DNA from 2 places in the Fodinicola acaciae genome. Region 1 is predicted to be linked to the other one. Evidence: riboswitches for the same ligand, from Rfam matches in the RefSeq annotation. Region 1 holds a riboswitch; the other holds the start of a gene.
The links. A riboswitch is a leader RNA that binds a small molecule or an ion and turns the genes downstream of it on or off. The one in region 1 is predicted to bind FMN.
Positions count from the first base shown of each region.

Region 2: another riboswitch for FMN. It lies ahead of GNX95_RS12460 (nicotinamide mononucleotide transporter family protein); the one in region 1 lies ahead of GNX95_RS10335 (riboflavin synthase).

Region 1 covers NZ_WOTN01000001.1:2,222,015-2,226,813, forward strand. Annotated here, with positions in the region: gene GNX95_RS10330 (bifunctional 3,4-dihydroxy-2-butanone-4-phosphate synthase/GTP cyclohydrolase II) at 1-1,112, opposite strand, end outside; gene GNX95_RS10335 (riboflavin synthase) at 1,109-1,699, opposite strand; FMN riboswitch at 1,782-1,926, opposite strand; gene GNX95_RS10340 (alpha/beta fold hydrolase) at 2,061-2,837, opposite strand; gene GNX95_RS10345 (GbsR/MarR family transcriptional regulator) at 2,838-3,305, opposite strand; gene GNX95_RS10350 (hypothetical protein) at 3,462-4,004, shown strand; gene GNX95_RS10355 (TetR/AcrR family transcriptional regulator) at 3,961-4,635, opposite strand; gene GNX95_RS10360 (LysE family translocator) at 4,700-4,799, shown strand, end outside.
Region 2 covers NZ_WOTN01000001.1:2,666,331-2,671,129, forward strand. Annotated here, with positions in the region: gene GNX95_RS12450 (DUF4135 domain-containing protein) at 1-528, opposite strand, end outside; gene GNX95_RS12455 (hypothetical protein) at 560-724, opposite strand; FMN riboswitch at 1,503-1,632, shown strand; gene GNX95_RS12460 (nicotinamide mononucleotide transporter family protein) at 1,690-2,325, shown strand; gene GNX95_RS12465 (HpcH/HpaI aldolase/citrate lyase family protein) at 2,434-3,273, opposite strand; gene GNX95_RS12470 (MaoC family dehydratase) at 3,273-3,722, opposite strand; gene GNX95_RS12475 (PucR family transcriptional regulator) at 3,735-4,799, shown strand, end outside.

The DNA of each region.
Region 1 (4,799 bases):
ACGACCGACAGTCCATAGCCTTCCAGGCCGGCTCGTTTGGCCGGATTGTTGGTCAGCAGCAGCATCGTACGCACACCGAGATCGGCGAGAATCTGTGCGCCGATCCCATAGTCGCGTGCGTCCGCCGGCAATCCGAGCAACGTGTTGGCGTCGACCGTGTCGGCGCCCTTGTCCTGCAGTTCGTACGCGCGAAGCTTCGCGATCAGGCCGATCCCCCGGCCTTCGTGGCCGCGGACGTAGAGCACGACACCCCGCCCGGCGGCCTGCACCGCGGCCAGCGCGGCGTCGAGCTGCGGACCGCAGTCACACCGCAGGGAGCCAAAAGCGTCACCGGTCAGGCATTCCGAATGCACGCGTACGAGCACGTTCTCGCCGTCGCTGATGTCGCCGCAGACCAGTGCCACGTGGTCGCGTTCGTCCACTGTGGACTGATAGCCGTACGCGGTGAAAGTGCCGTACTTGGTGGGGATCCGGGTCTCGACGACCCGCTCCACCTGCTTTTCCGAGCGCCGCCGGTAGGCGATCAGGTCGGCGATGGTGATCAGCCGCAGGTTGTGTTCCCGGCAAAACTCGATCAGGTCCGGCAGCCGCGCCATCGAGCCGTCGTCCTTGACGACCTCGCAGCAGGCCGCCGCCGGACGCAGGCCGGCGAGCCGGCACAGGTCGACCGACGCCTCGGTGTGGCCGGCCCGCCGCAGCACGCCGCCGTCCTTGGCGCGCAACGGAAAGACGTGACCCGGCCGGGTCAGGTCGTCGGCGGTCGTACGCACCGCCGCGAGCGTCCGCAGCGTATGTGCGCGGTCGGCGGCCGAAATCCCGGTCTGGACGCCTTCGCGCGCGTCCACCGAGACCGTGTAGGCGGTGCCCTTGCGGTCCTGGTTGGTGTGATACATCGGCGGCAGCTCGAGACGGTCGGCCTCCTCCGCGGTGACCGGCGCGCAGATCACGCCGGAGGAATACCGCACGGTGAATCCGACCAGCTCGGGCGTCGCCATCTCGGCCGCGAAAATGATGTCGCCCTCGTTTTCGCGGTCCTCATCGTCGACCACCACGACGGCCTTGCCGGCCTTGATGTCGGCGATGGCGTCCTCGATGCTGTCAAAAGGAGTCATCGCGCGCTCACCAGCCGCTCGACGTACTTGGCGATCACGTCGACCTCGATGTTGACCCGCTGGCCCGGCTCTTTCTTGCCGAGCGTGGTCAGGCCGAGGGTGGTCGGGATCAGGCTGACCTCGAACCAGTCGGCGCCGACGCCGGAGACGGTCAGCGACACGCCGTCGACCGCCACCGACCCCTTTTCGGCCAGGTAGCGCGCGGTGTCCGCGGCGAGCTGGAACCGTACGATGTCCCAGTGCTCGTCGGACTCGCGGCGCAGCAGCGTGGCCGTGTCGTCCACGTGTCCCTGCACGATGTGTCCACCGAGCCGGTCGCTGGCGCGTACGGCCCGTTCCAGGTTGACCGGGTCGCCGGGCTGCAGCTCGCCGACGGTCGACCGCTTGAGGGTTTCGGCCATCACGTCGACGGTGAACCGCTCACCGTCGGTCCGGATGACGGTCAGGCAGACGCCGTTGACGGCGATGGAGTCGCCGTGTCTCGCGTCCGACGAGACGGTCGGCCCGTGCAGCGTCAGCTGCCCGGCCGTACCCAGATCGCTCCAGCTCACCACGGAGCCGAGCTCTTCCACGATTCCAGTGAACATCCTGCCTCCCGGCCAGACGATGGTCACCGGGGTTGATCAGGCAGGTGCCAGAAAGCGGCACCACAGGCAGGCCTGTGGCGTCGCGCGCATCCTCCCATCCGGACTTTCACCGTCGGTCCCGGACTCTCACCAGGTCAACCGGCCGCTGGCTGCGGACGGGTCGCGGACTGAGGGCCGTCAAGCCCATCACCGCCGGTTCGGAATTACACCGACCCCGGAGCGCGTACTGCTTCTTACCTGATCGATTGTCGCACGCGCCGTCGCCGCCGGCGCCGGACGTGACCCGCTCCACACCGGCCGGCTGGCCGTCCGTCCACCGGGCTGCGACCTCCTGGCTGTTGACGCTTCTACGTCAAACTCCTCAGGACGTGGCCCGTGCGGACTCTTTTCGCGCAAGTTCGTCGATCGCGGCGGCGAGCGTGTCCGCGTTCTTGAACGGGATCTCGGTGTGCGACGACGGCAGCGTCGCGAACACCGAGACGTGGTCGTGTTTCTCGGCCAACGGCGCGACGGACGCGCGCATCTTGCGCACCTCCTCGTCGGTGCTGCCCGTGTGCCGCTTCGTACCGAGGACGAACGTGATCGGGCAGTCGATGCTGCCGAAATCCGGCGCGATCCGGTCGAGGATGTCGCAGTTCTCGATGTTGATCTCGGCGGCCTGCCTGGCCGGCACGCTGGTCCGGCCGATCAGCCGGAGGATCCACATGATCGGCGCCATCCGGCCGAACAGCTTGCGGATGCGAGCCTGTTCCTCGTTGCCGAAAGCCGGGAAAGGCATGCCGCCGTCGACAAGCACGAGGCCGGCGATCTCGCCGGGACGCCGCGCCGCATGGCGGACGGCGAGCGTGGCACCGTACGACCAGCCGACCAGGATCGGCCGGCGGATGCCGGTGGTGGCCACGACGGCCGAGACGTCGTCGAGCGCACCGACAAACGAATAGTCCTTTGACGGCCCCGATTTTCCGCGGCCGCGCGCGTCGAAGGTGATCGTACGGTAACGACCGCCCAGCTCACGCAGCGTGCGCTTCCAGTCGGTCTGCGGTGCCAGCATGCCGTTGAGGAAGAGGACCGGCTGGCCATCGCCACTGTCGTTGATGTCCAGCGCGGTGTCAGCAACCGGAATCCGGATATGAGCCATTTATTCACCTCGTGATTTTCTTTGCGACCACCACTCATCGGCCAGAGCGGGGATCCTTCTGGCCAGAAACTCGTAGAATTCCACCGCCTCGCGCAGCATCGCGGTCTGCGTCGGCGCGTCGTGGTCCAGGTGCGTCAGGCCTTCTCGCGCAAGCGCCGCCATTTCATGGAAGAGGCCACCGTCGAAGCCTCGCGGCCGCACCAGGCAGCTCGGGTCGATCTCGATCGAGTCGACTCGCTCGCCGGCCTCGCGCCACCGGCTGACGATCCGTCGCTCCTCCAGCATCTTCACCGCGCCGGTGATCGCACTGCGACTGGCTCGCAGCGCGTCGCTCAACTCGGCGATGGACTGGCGAGGCGGATCGCAGACCAGCAGGAAACCCATCAGGCGTCCGGCCATCGGCGGAAACGCGTACTCACGTGCGTAGAACCGGCCGATCAGGTCGGCGAAACGGAGCTTGTCATCCATGGCCACCCTGGCAACGTAGCACGGACAACGAAGATGACACATATTTCTGTCATCCATGGCACATCATTTTGGTGCCAATCCGACACCAGACCGCTTGCACATTGTTCAAAAAGGTCTTATGGTTCATGAACTAAGTTCAAGAGAGGACCCATAGGCATGCCTGTTCCGGTCACCATCGCCGCCGCGCTCCAGCTGCTGCTGGCGGCGAGTTTCGTTGTCATCGCACTGATCGCTCACCGTTACGGTGACGCCGCTCAGCACGCCGCCGAGGCCGAGGCGGTCCGCCAGGGACACCCGGCGGGTGTGCTCGCGGCGCATCGCGTACGGTTCGCCGAGACCACCACCGAGATGCTGTTGCCACTGGCCATCGGTGTGGTGATCGGCGTGCTCGCGGCGGTCAACCTGGCCGGTGTCCAGGCCGGCCGGATCGCCACCTGGGTGCTCGCGCCGGTGCTGGTCGTCGCCGGCGGCCTGGTGACCGCGACCCAGGTCTTCGCCGCGCGCTTCACGGCCGCGGTGTTCCGGAAGTCGACGACCGCCTCCGGCATCGACGCGTACGCGATCGTCGACGCGGCCAGCCGGACCTATCCGGCCATCCTCCGGCCGCTGGTGCTCGTACGGTTCGCGCTCACCACGCTCGGCACCCTGGCGGTCGTCATTCTCCTCGCGCTGCCGGCCGCGAACGCGCACTTCGGCTAGCCAGGCCGTCCAGGATCGTGGCCAGGCCGAACTCGAACGGACTGGCCATCCCGGCCGCCGACGTCGAGTGAGTGGTCAGCCGCGGATAGCGTCCCGCGACCTCCTCGGCTCGCGCGATCGCGATGCGCAAGGCCTCCTCGCCGCCACCGCGCCGCGCGTGCGCGCGCAACGCCTGCTCGCTTCCTTCGGCCTGCGCGGCTCCGAGTACGAACATCAGCACGGTGGCGGCGGCCTGGTTTGCCTCCGCCACGGTGAATCCGGCCGACTCGTACGCGGCCAGGCAACAGTCGTCATAGCGAGCCTTGCCGGGACCGTAGACCAGGTGCGTGCTCATCGCCGGCACCAGCCAGAAATGCCGGCTGACCATCTCGTACGCACCCCGTGCGAGCACCGTCGTGGCCTCGCGCCAGCCGGTGGTGGCCAGATCCGGCAGCTCGATCTGCGACCAGGCGTGGTCGCCGGCCAGCACGACCAGGTCGTCCTTGCTCCTGACGTGCCAGTACATCGCGGTCGCGGCCATGCCCAGCTGCGCGCCGAGCCGGCGCATGTTCAGACCGGTGATGCCGTCGGCGTCCAACACGGCGACCGCCGCCTCCACGATCTGGTCCCTGGTCAGCGTGTCGCGCGGCACTGTCCGAGCGTACCGGCAGACGTACGCTGACAACGTCACCAACCTCGTGGACGGGAGCCACTAATTGGACCTGCAGCTGTTGTTGCCGTTCGTCGTCGCCATCACGCTGATCAGCCTGGTGCCGGGGCCGGACATGTTCTACATCGTCGCCAACGGCATCGCCG
Region 2 (4,799 bases), 440 kb from region 1:
GTGCGTTTCCTCGCCATTGGCCCACAAGCCGGTCACCGGTCCGCGTAGTTCCGGCCGGTCCGGCCAACTCTCGCGCCGATCGCGTCGCAGTCGCGTCAGGAAAAGGTCAAGGAATGCCGCTGTCTGCGCACATCTCGCGGCCACCAATGTGTCGGCGTCTTTTTCCGCGCAGGCAACGAATGCCTCGCAGATCATCGGGCCGAAAAGGTCGCCATTGGCGACACTCAGCAGGTGCGGCGCCTCGAAGTCCTGCCTCGCGCACCAGGCGTCAAGGCGGTCGACGGCGGCCAGGAAGGGGGCGAAACGCGGCTCCGCGAGCGTACGCGCCAGGGCGCGCGCGTCGGCGTCGCCGGCGAGGTGCCGCCGCAGGCTCAACGTGTTGTCCGGTCCCGGTCCGACGACCGGCGGGAACATCCGCTCGGCGCGGCCGTCGCGCACCGCGGCCAGCAGCCGGCCCGCCGCCGGCGGCAGCGGACCGGAGCCGGCGTCGACGCCAGGATCGGTCATCCGGCAGGAAAACTCAGCCATCGCGCCGACGCACCTGCGGCCTCTCCCCCGGTCAGAAGCAGTAGACGTTGATGCACGTACAGCGCGCACACGATGGATTCGTGTGCCCGTCGGTGAGCGCCGCGACGGTGTCGTCGAGCTCTGGAATCTCGACCTCGAGGTCGCCGATCACCAGATCGAACTCGGTCGTTGCCTTGTCCTGGACAGGTGCGGTCACCTTGCCTCCTTTTCTGTGGACGGACCTACGAAAGACTGCATCCGGTCCACCGGGACAGACAAGGAAGCCGGCCGAGTTTTAGCGGAAAAACGATTTCCCGCCAATGACTGTTCCACTCGCCGCCGCGACATGATATGACGTCGCCACCAGTCGGCCGCCCCGGCGAACGAGGTGGCCGCGGGTGATAGCGGAGGCGTGTCGGGTCAGCCGTGGCTGGGCCGAAACTTTCGCCGCTACGCACAGAAGTTCGAGCCGTCCGGTGGCGATCCAGCCCGGCGTTGGCTTTGGACGCCGTGGAGATGTGGACGAATCGATTGCCGGGAAAGGATCTCGCGACGTTGCGCCTACCGTCCACATTGGACCGCCAGACCGCGACTGGATCACCCCGACAGTGCGCAGCATGACCGGTGACGGCACGGTGAAACGTAAGGCCTCGCCGATGACATCGTCGGTGCGGCCAGGATCCACAAAGGCGGCGACCGCGCCGAGCGCCTCGTCCTCGGTCAGGCCGAGCTCGCGCCTCCGGCCCGGCACCGTCGAAGTGTCGCCGCGGCGACACGCGCGTACGGCCGGAGCGGTCAGGTCGGCCAACACCGTCCGGTCCGGCGCCTGTTCGTCGTCGGCCATCACGTACCGCGCCGGTCAACCGCCCGATCAGCCCTCGGCGGCACGAAGCCGGCGCGCGGGATGGACATACGACTACTCGGCTGTGTGATGAGTCGCTGCGCGGTGCCGGGAATACTGCGACACTTGCGGTTGCTTGATCGCTAGGAATAGTTCGTGCGCTCCGGGGTCGGTGAAAGTCCGAACCGGCGGTGACAGTCCGCGAGCCCGCTGGCCTTGGCCGGAGGGTTGATCCGGTGGAATTCCGGGACCGACGGTGAAAGTCCGGATGGGAGGCTGCGCACGCGCATCCTGTGTGCGCGCTGCCTCCACCCCGGTCGGTGGCTGTGAGGGAGCGGGACGTGCACATTCTGCTGACGACCGGACTGACGGTCTTTGGCCAGTTCATCTCGTGGGCCGAGTTCGTCGGCCAGATCTGCGCGCTCGCGGTCGTCCTGCTGGCGCAGCGCCGTACGCTCTGGACCTGGCCGGTGCAGATCGCCGCGACCATCCTGCTGGTCGCCGTCTACACCTCCGCGCACCTCGGCGGCCTGGCCGCGCGCAACGTCGTGATCCTGCTGATCTCGGTCTACGGCTGGTGGGCCTGGCAGCACAACAAGGACGCCGTCTACGGCATCGCCGTACGCAAGGCCACCTGGCCCGAGCGCGGCCTGCTCGCCGGCGCGCTCATGGTCGGCACTGGCCTGTTTGCCTGGCTGCTCAGCGCGCTGCACGCGTCGTGGGCTCCGCTGCCGGATGCGTGGATCTTCGTCGGCACCGTCGTCGCCTTCTTCGCGCAGGGCCGCGGGCTGGTGGAGTTCTGGCTGGTCTGGCTGCTGGTCGACGCGGTCGGCGTACCGCTGCAGATCCAGTCGCACCTGTGGTTCTCCGCGGCCGTGTACGCCGTGTTCGCCGTCCTGGTGATCATCGGCTGGGTCTCCTGGGCCAGGTCCGCCCGCCTCCAACGAGAGCAGCGGCAACTCGCGCCTGCCAGTTGACCCGGAACGTTTAAACGCTCCAGCGAGCTCGCATGTAACAAAAGTGACCGCGGCACGCCTAAACGGCGGTCACTTTCGTTACCTGCGGCGAAACCCGTCGCAGGCTGATCAGCCAACGTCGAGGCCGGCGGCGCGGAGGACGCTGGTCGCGAGGCGTACGTGGACCTCGTCAACCATCTCGCCGTCCAGTACGCCGGCACCTGAGCCACCGAGCGCCGCCTGTCGCGACGCCTCGATGACCGCCTGGGCGTGCGCGATCTCGGCCTCCGAAGGCGTGAAGACCTCGTGCGCCAACGCGACCTGGCTCGGATGGATGCAGAGCTTGCCTGCGTAACCGAGGTCCCGGCCGACCGACGCGTCGGCGCGGAACGCGTCGGGGTCGCGGATCGCCGCGACGATCTGGTCGATCGCCGGTACGCCGGCCAGCCGAGCGGCCTGCACGACCTGGCTGCGCGCGTACAACACCTCGAGGCCGCCGGGCGTACGCCGGCCGCCCATGTCGACGGTGTAGTCCTCGGCGCCGAAGAACACCGCGGTCACCGGCGGCGCGATGAGCGTGCGCGCGTCGGCGACGCCCAGCGCCGTCTCCAGGCCGCCTACGACCACCTCCGGCGACCAGTCGCCGAGCGCCGAACGAAGCGTCTCCAGGTCGGACAGCCGCTGCAGTTTCGGCAGTACGAGGCCGACGACCTTGCCGGCCAGGCCGAGCGACACGACGGCGGCGATGTCGCCAGCGAACCACCGCGTGTCGATGGCGTTGACGCGTACGACCATCGGCACCGGCAGGTCCAGCGACGACAGCGCCTCGACCGCCGACGCGCGTGCGGTCTCCTTGTCGGCGGTCACGACGGCGTCTTCCAGGTCAACCACCGCGACGTCCGGCGAGAACCGTGGCACCTTCGCGATCATGTCCGGCCGGCTGCCCGGCACGAAGAACAGGCTGCGCATCAGGCCGGCCTCCGGCGCATCAGCGCGGCCCGCCGCGCGCGGCAGACCAGCTCGTCGCGTTGGTTGTACGAGCGGTGCTCGAAGGTGACGATGCCGGCGGTCGGCCGCGACGTGGAGGCACGCGCCTCGACGATCTCGGTTTCCACGCGGAGCGTGTCGCCGTGGAAGACCGGCGCCGGAAACTCGATGCTGCCGAAACCGAGGTTGGCCACCGTGGTGCCGAGGGTCAGCTCCGGTACGGCGATGCCGACCACCAGGCCGACGGTGAACATGCTGTTCACCAGCCGCTGGCCAAACTCCGTACCGGCCGCGAACTCGGCGTCCAGATGCAGCGGCTGCGGGTTCATCGTCAGCGTCGAGAACAGCACGTTGTCGGTCTCGGTGACGGTACGCGTGATGGCGTGACTCACAACCCGGCCGACTTCACATTCCTCGAACCACAGTCCCATGAGTGAGAGGGTATGGCTGTGCCCAACCGTCCGCCGCCGCACCCGCTCGAAGCGACCATCCGGAAGCTGGAGCGGTCGTCCGGTGCGCTCGCCACCCAGAGCGTGGCCAGGATGGACGAGACGCTGCCGTGGTTTCGCTCGCTGCCGGCCGACCAGCGGTCCTGGATCACCCTCGTGGCTCAGGCCGGCGTCGCTGCGCTCACCGAGTGGCTGAGAAGGCCCGGCGACGACCCGCTGGAGACCACCGGCCTGGTGTTCGGCGCGGCACCGCGTTACCTCGCTCGCGCCGTCACGTTGCAGCAGGTCGTCGCGATGGTGAAGGTCACCGTCGAGGTGGTCGAGGAGCAGGTCCCGTGGATCGCCGCGCCGGGCGAGGAACAGGCGCTCAAGGAGGCCGTACTCGTCTTCAGCCGCGAGGTCGCCTTCGCCGCCGCGCAGGTGTACGCGCGCGTCGCCGAGACCCGTGGCGCGTGGGACGCGAGGCTCCAGGCGCTGCTCGTCGACACGCTGTTACGCGGCAGCGACGAGAACGCCGACCTGCTCAACAGCCGCGCCGCGGCGCTCGGCTGGTCGGAGATCACGCCGGTGGCGGTGGCGATCGGCGCGACCCCGGGCGCGACGGACGCCGACGAGGTGCTCGACTCGGTGACCCGCGCCGGCCGCGGCGCCGGCATCGAGGTGCTGGCCGGCGTGCACGGCGGCCGGCTGGTGATGGTGATCGGCGGCGCCGACGACGTGACCAAGGCGGCCGGCGCGCTGCTCGCCGAGTTCGGCGACGGACCGGTCGTCGTCGGTCACCCGGTGGCCGACCTCGGTGGCGCACCGGCCTCCGCGCGCGCGGCGCTCGCCGGCATCCGCGCGGTCGCCGCCTGGCCGGGCGCGCCGCGGCCGGTCTCCGCGGCCGATCTCCTGCCGGAGCGGGTGTTGTGCGGCGACGAGGACGCGCGGCGACAGCTGGCGACCGCGTACGCGGAGCTGGACGAGGCCGGCGGCGGCCTGATCGACACGCTGGCCGCGTACCTGGACACCGGCGGTGCGCTGGAGGCGGCCAGCCGCGTTTTGTTCGTACACTCCAAC